2 regions of the Trichloromonas acetexigens genome follow, and region 2 is predicted to be linked to the other one. Evidence: riboswitches for the same ligand, from Rfam matches in the RefSeq annotation. Region 2 holds a riboswitch; the other holds the start of a gene.
What was found. A riboswitch is a leader RNA that binds a small molecule or an ion and turns the genes downstream of it on or off. The one in region 2 is predicted to bind thiamine pyrophosphate.

Region 1: another riboswitch for thiamine pyrophosphate. It lies ahead of thiF (sulfur carrier protein ThiS adenylyltransferase ThiF); the one in region 2 lies ahead of thiD (bifunctional hydroxymethylpyrimidine kinase/phosphomethylpyrimidine kinase).

The regions. Positions count from the first base shown of each region.
Region 1 covers NZ_FOJJ01000040.1:24,099-28,508, forward strand. Annotated here, with positions in the region: gene glpK (glycerol kinase GlpK) at 1-919, shown strand, start outside; gene BQ4888_RS15775 (hypothetical protein) at 942-1,262, opposite strand; TPP riboswitch at 1,417-1,518, shown strand; gene thiF (sulfur carrier protein ThiS adenylyltransferase ThiF) at 1,568-2,374, shown strand; gene thiS (sulfur carrier protein ThiS) at 2,391-2,591, shown strand; gene BQ4888_RS15790 (thiazole synthase) at 2,660-3,430, shown strand; gene thiH (2-iminoacetate synthase ThiH) at 3,590-4,410, shown strand, end outside.
Region 2 covers NZ_FOJJ01000041.1:157,542-161,951, reverse strand. Annotated here, with positions in the region: gene thiC (phosphomethylpyrimidine synthase ThiC) at 1-647, opposite strand, end outside; gene thiD (bifunctional hydroxymethylpyrimidine kinase/phosphomethylpyrimidine kinase) at 716-2,131, opposite strand; TPP riboswitch at 2,368-2,471, opposite strand; gene BQ4888_RS17200 (CooT family nickel-binding protein) at 2,514-2,699, opposite strand; gene alr (alanine racemase) at 2,863-3,987, shown strand; gene BQ4888_RS17190 (ASKHA domain-containing protein) at 4,000-4,410, shown strand, end outside.

The DNA of each region.
Region 1 (4,410 bases), on a different contig from region 2:
CACGTTGCTGATGAATCTGCACACCCTAGCCTGGGACGAGGAACTGCTGGGGATTCTCGACATCCCCCCGCGACTGCTCCCGGAAATCCGCCCTTCCGCCGACATCCACGGTCATACCCGGGGGCTCGACGTCCTTCCCGACGGCATCCCCATCGCCGGCATCGCCGGGGACCAGCAGTCGGCCCTTTTCGGCCAGCTCTGCTTCGAGACGGGGGAGGCCAAATGCACCTACGGCACCGGCGCCTTTCTGCTGGAAAACACCGGCAACCGGCCGGTCGTGAGCCGCAACGGCCTGCTCACCACCGTCGCCTGGCAGATCGGGGAGGAGGCTCGTTACGCCCTGGAAGGAAGCGCCTTCATCGCCGGCGCGGCGGTGCAATGGCTACGGGACGGCCTGGGCCTGATCCAGAACGCGGCGGAGATCGAACCTTTGGCCGCCTCGGTGCCGGACAGCGCCGGACTGGTCTTCGTCCCCGCCCTCACCGGCCTCGGCGCCCCGCACTGGAAGAGCGAGGTGCGCGGCGTCATCCACGGCATCACCCGGGGGACGACCTCCGCCCATCTGGCCCGCGCCACCCTCGAAGGGATCGCCCTGCAGATCCACGATCTGGTCCGGGCCATGAGCGAGGATCTCGGCCACCCTCTGCGCCACCTCAAAGTCGACGGCGGCGCCGCCGGCAACAATCTGCTCATGCAGTTGCAGGCCGATCTGCTTGAAACGCCGGTCATCCGCCCGGCCCTGCTCGACACCACCGCCCTCGGCGCGGCCTTCCTCGCCGGGCTGGCGGTCGGCTTCTGGCCCGACCCCGAAGCCCTGAAACAAAGCCGGCAGGAAGAAAGACCCTTCCTGCCGACCATGCCGGAATCGATGCGCACCGAGCTGCTAACGCGCTGGAACCGGGTTATTCAGGGGCTGTAGGGCAGCCACGGGGGGACTGTCCCTACAGGTCGTTGAGCAACCGGTAAATTTTCTGCTCCAGCTCCCAGATGCCGGCGGCGCGGTCGGCAGCGCCCTGTTCTTCCAGCAGAAGGCGGGCGCGATCGAGCTGATTGTGGGCTTTCAGCAGCACCGGGGTCAGATCGGCCTCCAGACGAATACGGGGAATTTCTCCCACCGCCTCGTAGAGTTCCGAAATCCCTTCCGTCGCCCTGCGGACCTCCCGCAGCTCCCGCCCTTCCTCTTCGCCGGACGCGCCGGTCATCTCCGCCAACACGGCCTGGACATCTACCACCAATTCTCTATAACGATCGGAAATGCTCATCGACTATGCTCCTTAGCTGACCTTCCGGAGTCCGCTGATTCCGGGTTGCAAGGGCACCATACTAGTTAAATCCCCCCGGGAAAACAACGAAAACCTTCCACCGGAAAACCGTTGACTCGGCTTTGCGCTTCTGTTAGCGTGCGAAGCACAATTTGTAACGCCCTAGGGGAGTGAACCACTGAGAGTCCTGGCAACAGGATGACCCTTTGAACCTGATCCGGATTATACCGGCGTAGGGAAGCGGCGCCCACCGAGAGAGCAATCTCCCGGCCAAGGCCGCTTTCATCGAGCGGCTTTTTTACGTTATGCAGATTGAAATCAACGAACGCCCCACCGAGATCGCCGCCGGCACCACCCTGGCGCAACTGCGGGATGCCGTCAAGCCCGAGGCCGACCTCTGCATCCGCAACGGCCATCCGGAAAGGGAGGACGTCTCTTTGGCCCCCGGCGACCGCGTGGTCTTCATCCGCCGCGGGGAAATTCCCGCCGCCGAAGACCTGGAAGCCTTGCTCGCCGCCCGCCACACCCCCGGCGTCCATGCCCGGATCAAGAGTGCGACGGTCGGCATCGCCGGTTGCGGCGGCCTCGGCTCGGCCATCGCCGTAGCTCTGGCCCGCACTGGCGTGGGGCATCTGATTCTCGCCGACTTCGATGTGGTCGAGCCCTCCAACCTCAACCGTCAGCAGTATTTCGTCGACCAAATCGGCCTGCCCAAGGTTCTGGCTTTGCGCGACAACCTTACGCGGATCAACCCCTACGTCCGGGTCACGGCCCACAACGAACGACTGACGCCGGAGAACATTCCCGCCCGCTTCGCCGCAGTGGATGTCTTGGTCGAAGCCTTCGACGCCGCCGACCAGAAAGCGATGCTTGCCCAAGTTTTTCTGAGCAAGGTGCCGGGCAAGCCACTGGTCATGGGCTCGGGGATGGCCGGTTTCGGCCCGTCCAACACCATCCTTACCCGCCGCGCTGCCGCCAACCTCTACCTGATCGGCGACGGCGAAACCGCCGCCCGCCCCGGCGAAGGGCTGATGGCGCCGCGGGTCGGCATCGCCGCCCATCACCAGGCCAACGCCGTGCTGCGTCTGCTGCTCGGCGAAGAACCGGCCTGAAACAAGGAAAACCATCATGAACATCACCCTCAACGGCAAGCCCCGCTCGCTCGACAACATTTCCACCGTCGCCGCCCTCCTCGACAGTCTGAACCTGGATCCGAACCGGGTCGCGGTCGAACACAACCGGGTCGTGCTCCTGATGGGGAATTTTGCCGCCACCCCTTTGCGCGATGGCGACGTGCTGGAAATCGTTCAGTTCGTCGGCGGCGGGTAAGTATCGGCAACTCGAGCAAAACAGATTAGGGCGAACACAAGGTTCGCCCCCACATGAGGATAAAGACAATGGATGAACTGATTATCGCCGGGCGCAAATTCAACTCGCGCCTGCTGGTCGGCACCGGCAAATTCGCCTCCAACGAACTGATGGCCCTAGCCATGGAGCAATCGGGCTGCGAAATCGTCACCGTCGCTCTGCGCCGGGTCGACATCGACAATCCCGGGGATGCCATGCTCAAGCACATCGACCCGAAAAAATACCTGTTGCTGCCCAATACCAGCGGCGCCCGGGATGCCGAGGAGGCCGTGCGCCTGGCGCGACTGGCCCGGGCCGCCGGCTGCGAGCCCTGGATCAAGCTGGAGGTCACCCCCGACCCCTACTATCTGCTCCCCGACCCCATCGAAACCCTGAAGGCGGCGGAAATCCTGGTCAAGGAGGGCTTCACCGTCCTTCCCTACATCAACGCCGACCCGGTGCTAGCCAAGCGCCTGCAGGAAGTCGGCACCGCCACCGTCATGCCCCTGGGCGCGCCGATCGGTACCAACAAGGGGGTGCGCACCGCCGACAGCATCGCCATCATCATCGAGCAGGCGATCGTCCCGGTAGTGGTCGACGCCGGTCTCGGTGCCCCCTCCCACGCCGCCCTGGCCATGGAAATGGGGGCCGACGCGGTCCTGGTCAACACCGCCCTGGCGGTAACGCCCAATCCCGGGAAGATGGCGGCGGCCTTCAAAAAAGGCGTGGAAGCCGGACGCGAAGCCTTCCTCGCCGGTCTCGGCGAACAGCGTCAGAAAGCCGAAGCCTCGAGCCCGCTGACCGGGTTTCTGCGGGAGTAAACATAGGCGTCTCTCGCCCGTTCGCTGCGCTCACTAGAGTTCGCAGAGAGCGCAGAGTAAAAACAAGACCTTAAAGCTTTAGGGTTTTCTCTGTGTCCTCTGCGAGCTCTAGCGACTGTAAGGAGCGGGCGCGAGGCCGATTTTAAGGTGTTAAACAAAATGACATTTCTCGACATTATCAACCAGTATGATCCCCAGCAGGTGCGCGAAAGCATCGAGGCCAAGACCTCTAGCGACGTGGAGCGGGCGCTGGCGGCGGAGCGGTTGCGGCCCGACGATTTGCAGGCGCTGCTGTCGCCGGCCGCCGCCGGCTATCTCGAAGAGATGGCGGCCCGCGCCAACCGGCTGACCTTGCAGCGCTTCGGGAAAAACATCCTGATGTACGCCCCGCTGTACATCTCCAACCTCTGCACCAACGGCTGCCGCTACTGCGGTTTTTCCGCCAGCAACCAGGTGCCGCGCCGCACCCTGAGCCTCGACGAGGTCTGGACCGAGGCCAAGGTGCTGTACGATCTCGGTTTCCGCCATATCCTGCTGGTCACCGGCGAATCGCCGAAGGCGGTGGACAACGACTACCTGGCCGCCTGCGTACGTCGCATTCAGCCGTTGTTCAGTTCGATTTCCATCGAGGTCTACCCGATGGAAACCGAAGGCTACCGGCAGATGGTCGAAGCGGGGGTCGACGGTCTGACCGTCTACCAGGAAACCTACGACCGCGCTCTGTACCAGGAAATGCACCCCTTCGGCAAGAAACGCGACTACGATTTTCGTCTGCTCACCCCCGAGCGCGGGGGAGCCGCCGGTCTGCGCCGCATCGGCCTCGGCTTTCTCCTCGGCCTCGGTGAGTTCCGCAGTGAAGCCTTCTTCCTCGGCCTGCACGCCCTGCACCTCTCCCGCCATTACTGGCGTACCCAGGTGAGCGTCTCCTTTCCCCGCATCCGCCCGGCGGACGGCGGTTTCCAGCCCCTGCACCCGGTCTC
Region 2 (4,410 bases):
ACCAATTCGAGCAGGCGGTCGTAGTACTCGTAGAGGGGATTCTCGGCGTTGTTGTAGGTCATCCACTCGATGGTGAAGGAGCCGCCGCGGGAGACGACTTCCATGATCCGCCCTTCGTTGTCCATCTGCTCGACGGCGGCACGGGTCACGCCGCAATGGACGGTGATGAAGTCGACGCCGTCATCGAGATGCTTCTTGATGCCGGCGAAGATCTCGTCGACGGTCATCTCCACCATCGCCTTGCCTTTGCGGGTGACGGTGTCGACGGCGGCCTGATAAAGGGGAACCGAGCCGATGCAGGCCTGGGTTTCACGGATGATGGCGGCGCGGATCTCGTCGATGGGTCCGCCGGTGGAGAGGTCCATGATGGCGTCGGCGCCGGCGGCAACGGCGACCCGGGCTTTTTCCAGCTCCTTGTCGATGCTCTTGTCGTCCTTGCTGGTGCCGATGTTGGCGTTGACCTTGGTGCGCAGACCTTTGCCGACGGCCAGGGGGATGCCGTTTGTATGCAGATTGTTATGACAGATAATGGCGGTGCCTTCGGCGATGCGCTGGCGCAGCAGTTCGGGGTCGATCCCCTCGACGGCGGCCGCCTGTTTCATTTTGTCGGAGATGATGCCCTTGCGGGCGAGTTCGAGCTGGGTCATGGTTTCCTCGATTTATTATGGGATGAAGCGGCAACGGGAACCATGGATGCTAAGAAATCCATGGGAAATCAGCTAATGGCTTTCGCCCCCTGCCAGTGGTTGAGCGGGCCGTGCCCGGAGCCGAGATTCGGGGCTGTGGTAATGGCCTCGCTGACGAAGCGTTTGGCCTGTTCGACGGCGGTGGTCAGGGGCAGACCGCCGGCGAGCAGGGCGGCGATGGCGGCGGAGAAGGTGCAGCCGGTGCCGTGCGTGTTGCGGCTGTCGACCCGATCGGCGGGCAGGCGGTGCAGCCCCTTGCCGGTCAGGAGCAGATCGACGGCCTCGCCGGGCAGGTGCCCGCCCTTGATCAGGACGTTGCGCGCCCCCATCTCCCGCAGCTTGCGCGCCGCCCGTTCCATGTCCCCCTCGTTCTCCACCGGCATGTCGGCCAGGGCCGCCGCTTCCGGCAGGTTGGGGGTCAGCAGGTAGGTTTCGGGGAGCAGTTCGATCTTGAGGATTTCCACCGCCTCCGGTTGCAGCAGCGAAGCGCCGCCCTTGGCGATCATCACCGGATCGACTACCGCCATCAGGGAATGACGGCGAATCGCTGAGGCGACCAGGGCGACGATTTCAGCGCAGTGGAGCATGCCGGTTTTGAGGGTGTCGGTGCCGATGTCGGTGAGGACGGCGCGGATCTGTTCGCCGACGAACTCGGCGGGAACCGGATGGATGGCGCTGACTCCCTGGGTGTTCTGCGCGGTCAGGGCGGTGATGGCGCTGCTGGCGTAGCCGCCGAGCAGGGTGATGGTCTTGATGTCGGCCTGGATGCCGGCGCCGCCGCCGGAGTCGGAACCGGCCACGGTCAGCACCCGGCCGCGGGGATAGGGCTTGCGGCGGTTGAAGAGCAGGGCGATTTCGCGGGCGGCGATTTCCGGGGAGTCGTCCTCCATGATCGCCGAAATCACCGCCACCGCATTGGCGCCGGCATTGAGGGCGGCGTCGGCGCCGTTGGCGTCGATCCCACCGATGGCAACGACCGGGATGGTCACCGCCCGGCGCACCTTGGCCAGGCTTTCGAGGCCGACCACCACCGCGTCCTGCTTGCTGCCGGTGGGGAAGATGCTGCCGATGGCGACGTAATCGGCCCCCTGCATTTCCGCCTTGATCGCCTCTTCGGCGGTGCGGGTGGAAATGCCGATGATGCGGCCGTGACCGAGGCATTTGCGGGCCTCGGCGATGGTCCCATCTTCCTGGCCGAGATGCACTCCGTCGGCGTCGCAGGCTTTCGCCAGATCGGCATCGTCGTTGACCAGAAAGAGGGCGCCGTGTTTGTGGCACAGCTCCCGCAACTCCGCGGCGTCCGCCACCTGTTCCATCGCCGGGCGGGTCTTGTCCCGATACTGGACGATGCGCGCGCCTCCCTTGAGGGCGGCCTTGACCCGGGCCTTCAACTGGCCGTCCCGGTTGTGGTCGGTAATCAGATAGAGCCCTTCGATGGTCTTCATGGCCGTTTTCCCTTCACAGATGATGGCGTCGCAAAAACTCACCAACTGCTGCGTTGCTGCAACCGGCTCGCTGCTTCGACGTACGTAAGTACGCCTCATTGCTCGCCGATTGCGCGCCTTGCATTTGGCGCTTTTTGCTTAGCCATCCCACTTTAATGCTTTGTGCCAAAGCCTTACAGTTGGGGCAAAGAAAAATCGCCGGGCCCGACAATGGGGCGCGGCGATTTGAACGTCGTCGGTTCTGGTCGCCGCTTCCCTACGCCGGCATCACCCGGATCAGGTTCCAAGGGTCGTTTCGCGGGGGCGAAACTCTCAGTATAAAACTCCCCTAGCGGTATTTTTTTAATATATCGATGTTCGACTTGGACCGTTGGCCGTCGCTTCAGGCGACGACGATGCGCTTGTTGAGCAGGTCGATCTCTTCGATGGCGCCGGCGATTTCCCGGCTCTTGCCGAAAACGTCCACCAGTTTAAGGCCGCCGGCCACGGGCAGGACCGAGGCGACATGCTCCAGGCTCAGTTCCCCACCACCGTGAACAAGAAGAAAGGTTCCATTATCCAAGCACATAGACGGATTCTCCGGAAAATTTCATCTGAGCCTATCGGATTCCCCCCCGACCTGTCAACCTCTAAAGTCTTGAGCCCCTGTTGCCCGGGGAGTTTGCCCTTTACACCGCTCTTTACCGCGTGCTAAAAATCACACTTTCATCCTTGATGTCGAGGTTTACGCCATGCATGGCCGTCGTCCCACCCACGTTGAAATCGATCTCGCCGCCCTGCGTCATAATCTTCTGCAAGTGCGGGGTAAAATTGCCCCAGAAACCCAGGTGCTGGCGGTGGTCAAGGCCGATGCCTACGGCCATGGCGCGGCCTCGGTGGCACCGGCCCTGCAACAGTCCGGGGTCGATCTCTATGGGGTGGCGATTGCCGAGGAAGGGATAGAGCTGCGCGCCGCCGGGGTGGATCGGCCGATCCTGGTTTTGGGCGGCGTCTACCCCGATCAGGAAGAGGAATTTTTCCGCCACCGCCTGACCCCGACGCTCTTCGATCTCGACGCCGCCCGGCGCATGGATCGCGCCGCCGCCGAGCGGGGGGAAGTCTGCCGCTATCATCTGAAGATCGATACGGGCATGGGCCGGGTCGGTTTCCGTCCCGAAGAGCTGTCCGAGGTGCTGCCGCGCCTGGTGGAACTGAAACATCTGCACCTGGCCGGGGTGATCTCCCACCTGGCCCTGGCCGACGAGCCGGAGCATCCCTTCACCGACCGGCAGATCGCTATTTTCCGCGACGGCCTCGCCCAGGTGCGAGGGGCCGGTTTTTCGCCGGAATTCATCCATATCGGCAACAGCGCCGCCATCTTCACCAAGGATCTGCCCGAATGCAATCTGGTGCGGCCGGGCATCGTCCTCTACGGCGCCCTGCCGAGCGCCGCCTTCGCCGGTCGGCTCGATCTGCTGCCGGTGATGAGCTTCCGCACCAGCGTCGCCCAACTCAAGCGGGTACCGGCGGGGACTGGTGTCTCCTATGCCCATCGCTTCGTTTCCGAGCGCGAGACGCTCCTTGCCGCCATTCCCGTCGGTTATGCCGACGGCTACAACCGGCGCCTCTCCAACTGCGGCGAGGTGCTGATTCGCGGCCAGCGGGCGAAGGTGGCGGGGACCGTCTGCATGGATTGGACGCTGGTCGACGTCACCGACATCCCCGGCGTGGAGATCGGCGACGAAGTGACCCTCCTCGGCCGGGATAACGGCAATCGCGTCAGCGCCGAGGAATGGGCCGAGCGCATCGGCAGCATCTCCTACGAAGTCTTCTGTCAGATCAGCAAGCGGGTGCCGCGCATCTATCGCGGCAAATAAAGCCGGGGATCGATGAACCCTACCGACAGCTATCTCGCCCTCGATCTGGGGACGACTACCCTGGCCGGGCGTCTGTTCGATTTTTCCGGCCGGACCCTGGCCGAATCCCGCCTGCTCAATCCCCAGCGGGAACTGGGCAGCGATGTCATCCGTCGCCTGGAAGCGGCGCACAAAGGGGAGGGGGAGCGCCTGCAACGGCTGCTGGTCGCGGGTATCGACCAGCTTCTGTCTGAACTCCTCAGCCTCTCCGGTCTCCGGCGCGAATCCCTGCGCGGCGCGGCCGCCGCCGCCAACCCGGCGATCAGTCATCTGCTGCGCCGCCTGCCCGTCGACGCCATCCTCTTTCCTCCCCACCGTCCCCGCCATCCCGAAGGCGCGCTGCTCGACCCCGTCGAACTGGGGCTCGATCTGCCGGTGCCGCTC